DNA from 2 places in the Allobosea sp. Tri-49 genome. Region 2 is predicted to be linked to the other one. Evidence: predicted binding sites of a transcription regulator. Region 2 holds the regulator's gene; the other holds the start of a gene.
What was found. Region 2 encodes LexA, which represses DNA repair genes until DNA is damaged. Its sites were predicted from a motif close to TGTTCNNNNTGTGTTCNG; they were not measured.

Region 1: a site for LexA is predicted at 945-962, ahead of BLM15_RS14820 (PA0069 family radical SAM protein). Genes of this name have one in related genera too.

The regions. Positions count from the first base shown of each region.
Region 1 is NZ_CP017946.1:3,013,709-3,016,102, forward strand. It holds gene ypfJ (KPN_02809 family neutral zinc metallopeptidase) at 1-284, shown strand, start outside; gene BLM15_RS14815 (hypothetical protein) at 390-890, opposite strand; gene BLM15_RS14820 (PA0069 family radical SAM protein) at 1,007-2,194, shown strand; gene BLM15_RS14825 (ribonuclease HII) at 2,379-2,394, shown strand, end outside.
Region 2 is NZ_CP017946.1:1,184,689-1,187,082, forward strand. It holds gene BLM15_RS05800 (ComEC/Rec2 family competence protein) at 1-823, shown strand, start outside; gene lexA (transcriptional repressor LexA) at 817-1,548, opposite strand; gene BLM15_RS05810 (molybdopterin molybdotransferase MoeA) at 1,648-2,394, opposite strand, start outside.

The DNA.
Region 1 (2,394 bases), 1.8 Mb from region 2:
CGAACCAGCTTTCGGTGCGGGTCGAATTGCAGGCCGACTGCTTTGCCGGCGTCTGGGCCTACAACATCCAGGCGATGGACCGCATCCAGCCCGGCGACATCGACGAGGCGCTGCGCTCCGCCTCTGCGATCGGCGACGACAAGTTGCAGCAACAGGGCCGCGGCGTCGTCGTGCCGGATTCCTTCACGCATGGCTCGTCGGCACAGCGCACGCGCTGGTTCAACACCGGCTTCAAATCCGGCTCGATGCAGAGCTGCGACACCTTCCGCACCAACCAGCTCTGACGTTCCCTCGTCATTACGAGCGTCAGCGAAGCAATCCAGGAACGGCAGAGTTCTACATCCCCCTGGATTGCTTCGTCGCTGCGCTCCTCGCAATGACGGTCGCGTTCAGAGCTCGGCGCGCTCGCGACGCACGGTGAGCCGGCGCGGCGCACGCGCCAATCGGCCGGACAGGATCTGCGTCTTCGGCGCCAGGAGCCCTGCCCTGACATGGCGTGAACGCAACGAGACGGCGCCCCATTCGCGCAACCTCGCGGCCATGCCGCGCAGTGGCATCAAGGCCGGCCGCATCGCCATCGTCAGCAAATGCCGCTCGATGCTCGGTGTCCATTGCGGCTCGGGCAGGTCGCCGGCTTCGAGCAGGATCACCCAGTCGCCGCGCGCCTGTGCGACCCCGCTGGACCAAGCCTCGCCATTCTTGGCCAGATTCTTGGCCCTGACATAGCTGGCGCCGGTCTCGTCGGCGAGACGTTCGATCGCTGCGTCATCCGCCTCGTCGATCACCACGGCATGGCCGATCACGCCCTGCGCGACCGCCGGAATCAGCACGGACAAGGTCGCTGCGAGCGCTTCGACGTCGCGATTGGCCCGGATGACGGCGGTGATCATGGGCGGTCAGCTTATGACGCAGTGCAACATGTCGCAATCCTGTCACTTGCATTTTGTTCCTGCTATGTTCACATTCCTTGGTCTCGGATCAACCGATTCCGCCGGGAGACGAAGCCATGCTGCAGGCCAGACCCTCAGCCAGGACGCAACCGCTCAAGCGTCGCGACAGCGAGCCGGGAAGCGTCTCGGCGCCGTTGCGCACCCTGCCGGTCGATCCGCTCGCCTATGTCGGCAGCCAGATCGACCCAGAGCGACGGCGCGGACGCGGCGCAACGATCAATCCCGGCGGCCGCTATGAGGCCGAGCAACGCATCAGCGAAGATGACGGCTGGGGCTCGCTCGGCGAGCTGCCCCCGTTCAAGACCGAGGTCTCGGTCGAGAAGCCGCGGACCATCATCACCAGGAACGACTCTCCGGATATTTCCTTCGACCGCTCGATCAACCCCTATCGCGGCTGCGAGCATGGCTGCGTCTACTGCTTCGCGCGGCCGAGCCATGCCTATCTCGGCCTCTCGCCCGGGCTCGACTTCGAGAGCAAGCTGACCGCCAAGCCCGATGCGGCGCTGCTTCTTGAGAAGGAGCTGTCATCGCCAAGCTACCAGCCCCGTACGATGGCGATCGGCACCAATACCGACGCCTACCAGCCGATCGAGAAGAAGCTCAGAATCATGCGCGGGATCCTGGAGGTGCTCTCGAAATTCAACCACCCGGTCGGCATCGTCACCAAATCGGCGCTGGTCCAGCGCGACATCGATATCCTCGCGCCGATGGCGGCAAAGGGGCTGGTCAAGGTCGCGCTCTCGGTGACAACGCTCGATCCCAAGCTCGCCCGCAACATGGAGCCGCGCGCTGCGTCGCCCGCCAAGCGGATCGAGACGATCCGCAAGCTCTCGGAAGCCGGCATTCCGGTGACGGTGCTGGTCGCGCCGATCGTGCCGGCGATCAACGAGCACGAGATCGAGCGCATCCTCGACGCCGCCAAGGCTGCGGGTGCGCGCGAGGCCGGCTATGTGCTGCTGCGCTTGCCGCTCGAGGTGAAGGACATCGTGCAGGACTGGCTGGTGACGCATCACCCCGACAAGATGCGCCATGTCGTCTCGCTGATCCGCTCGACCCGCGGCGGCAAGGACTATGACGCCGCCTGGGGCCAGCGTCAGGTCGGCTCCGGCCCCTATGCCTGGATGATCGGCCGGCGCTTCGAGATGGCGGCCGAGCGGCTCGGCTTCAACAGCGCGCGGCTGCGCCTGCGCACCGACCTCTTCGTCAAGCCGGAGAAGGAGAAGGCGCAGCTCAGTTTGTTCTGACCACTGCCTGCTCTACACGCAGCCCTCATCTTGAGGAGCGCCGCAGGCGCGTCTCGAAGGATGCTTCCAGCGCGCTCTGGATCATCCCTCGAGACGGCCGCTACGCGGCCTCCTCAGGATGAGGACTGTGGATGCGGCATTCGGGTCGGCAGACCTTCGCGCCATGATCTGGCATAGCGGAGCCATGACCGCCGATTTCA
Region 2 (2,394 bases):
ACTGCCCTTCGTCTCGCTGATCGTGATGCCGGCCGCCGTCTTTGGCGTGCTCGCCTATCCGTTCGGGCTCGACTGGCCGGCCTGGGCGCTGATGGGATGGGCGTCGGGCCTCGTGCTCCAACTCGCCCATTGGGTCGCCGGCATCGACCGCTCGACCGTCGTGCTGCCGGCCTTCGGCTCGCTCGCCCTGATCCTGTTCTCGCTGTCGCTGCTATGGCTGACCTTGTGGACAACGGCGCTGCGCTTCCTCGCCGCACTGCCGCTGGTCGGCGGACTGGCGCTGGCCTCGGCACCGTCGCGGCCGGACATCCTGATCGAGCGCGACGGTTCCGGCGTGCTGGTACGTGGGCCGGAGGGGAAGATGGTGCTCGCCGGCAAGCCGAGCCGCTTCGTGCTGACGCAATGGCTGCATGCTGACGGCGATTCGCGGTCGCCCGACGATACGGCCTTGCGTGAAGGCGCTGCCTGTGATTCCCGCGGCTGCGTCATCCGCCTGCCGGACGGCCGCAGCGTCGCTTATACGCGCGACCGCTTCGCTTTGGTCGAGGACTGCCAGCGGGCCGACCTCGTGGTGACGTCGCTCTATTGGAGCGCGCCCTGCGCCGCCCGGCTGATCGACCGCAGCGCGCTCATCCGCGATGGCGCGACCGCCTATCATGCCGCCCGCGGCAGTTGGCGCGCCTATACGGCCGATGAGGCCGCGCGCCTGCGCCCATGGACCCGTGCGCGGCCGGAACCGAGGCCGGCACCCGAATCAACATCTGCGCCGGCAACTGCAGCAGCAGTTGCGGAGCCGGCACAGGATCTGGAGGCGCTTCAGTAGCGCCGCATCAGATTGACGAGGCGGCCCTGGATCTTGACCCGGTCGGGTCCGAGCACGCGTGTCTCATAGGCCGGGTTGGCGGCTTCGAGCGCGATCGAGGAGCCACGCTTGCGCAAGCGCTTCAGCGTTGCCTCCTCGTCGTCGATCAGGGCGACGATGATGTCGCCGGTGTTCGCCGTGTCCTGCTTGCGGATCACGACGGTGTCGCCGTCGAGGATGCCGGCCTCGATCATCGAATCGCCGCGGACCTCGAGCGCGTAATGCTCGCCACCGCCGAGCATGTCGGCCGGCATGGAGACGCTATGGCTGCGGTCCTGGATCGCCGAGATCGGCGTGCCGGCGGCGATGCGGCCCATGACGGGGATGGAGACGGTGGAGCGCCCGCTCTCCTCGGCGCCCGTGGGGCGCGGCTTTGCTAGAGTGGCTGCCGGTGCCGGCGGGGTTTGGCCAAGCCCGCCCTGGACGATGGAGGGGCTGAAGCGGGCGCGTTGCGCCTGCTGCCCGCCGATGCCGTCCGGCATCTTGATGACTTCGAGGGCCCGCGCCCGATTGGGAAGCCGGCGAATGAAGCCGCGCTCCTCGAGCGCCATGATCAGCCGGTGGATGCCAGATTTGGAGCGCAGGTCGAGCGCGTCCTTCATCTCGTCGAAGGAGGGCGGCACCCCGGATTCGCGCAGGCGCTCATGGATGAAGCGAAGCAGTTCAAACTGTTTGCGTGTCAGCATGGTCGCGCCGCTCGCCTCTCGGGCTAGAATCGAAACAAAGCACGAACACCATACTCGTTCGCCTTGTGTTCCGCAAGGCGGGTTCTGCCGATGACGCGGTCAGCGCAGCCGGATGACGCGGCAGGAATCGCCTGCCTTGGCCGCTTTGGCGAAGACCGGGCGGATCACCAGTGCCTCGGCGCGCGACAGGTTCGCCAGCATCGATGAATCCTGCTTGGCGAAGGGCCTGACGCGCCGCTCGCCATCGGCGGTTTCGAAGGTGGCGCGCAGATAGTCCTGGCGCTCGTCATTGGCCGGCAGATCGATTGCGAGGATGGCGGGCTCGCTGCGGTCGCGCGCCGGATCTTCGACCCCGAGCAGCGCCTCGACCAGCGGCATGGCGAAGAGGTGCCCGCAGACGATCGAGGAGACCGGATTGCCCGGCAGGCCGAGCGCGACCATGGCGCCGAGCCGGCCCATCATCATCGGTTTGCCCGGGCGCATCGCGATCTTCCAGAAGCCGAGTTCCATGCCCTGCGCCTTCAGCGCGGCCTGGACGAGATCGTGCTCGCCGACCGAGGCGCCGCCGAGCGTGATCAGGACATCGGCACCGGCCGTGCGCGCCGCCTCGATCTTGCCGGCGAGGTCGGGATGGTTGTCGCGGGCGATGCCGAGGTCGAGCGCCGTGCCGCCGGCCTGCTCGACCAGCGCCGCGAGGGCAAAGCTGTTGGAGGCGACGATCTGGTCGGGGCCGACCGTCTCGCCTGGCAGGACGAGTTCGTCACCGGTGGCGAGGATCGCGACCAGCGGCTTGCGGCGGACGGCGAGCGTCGGATGACCCGCGGCTGCGGCCAGGCCGAGCGCAGC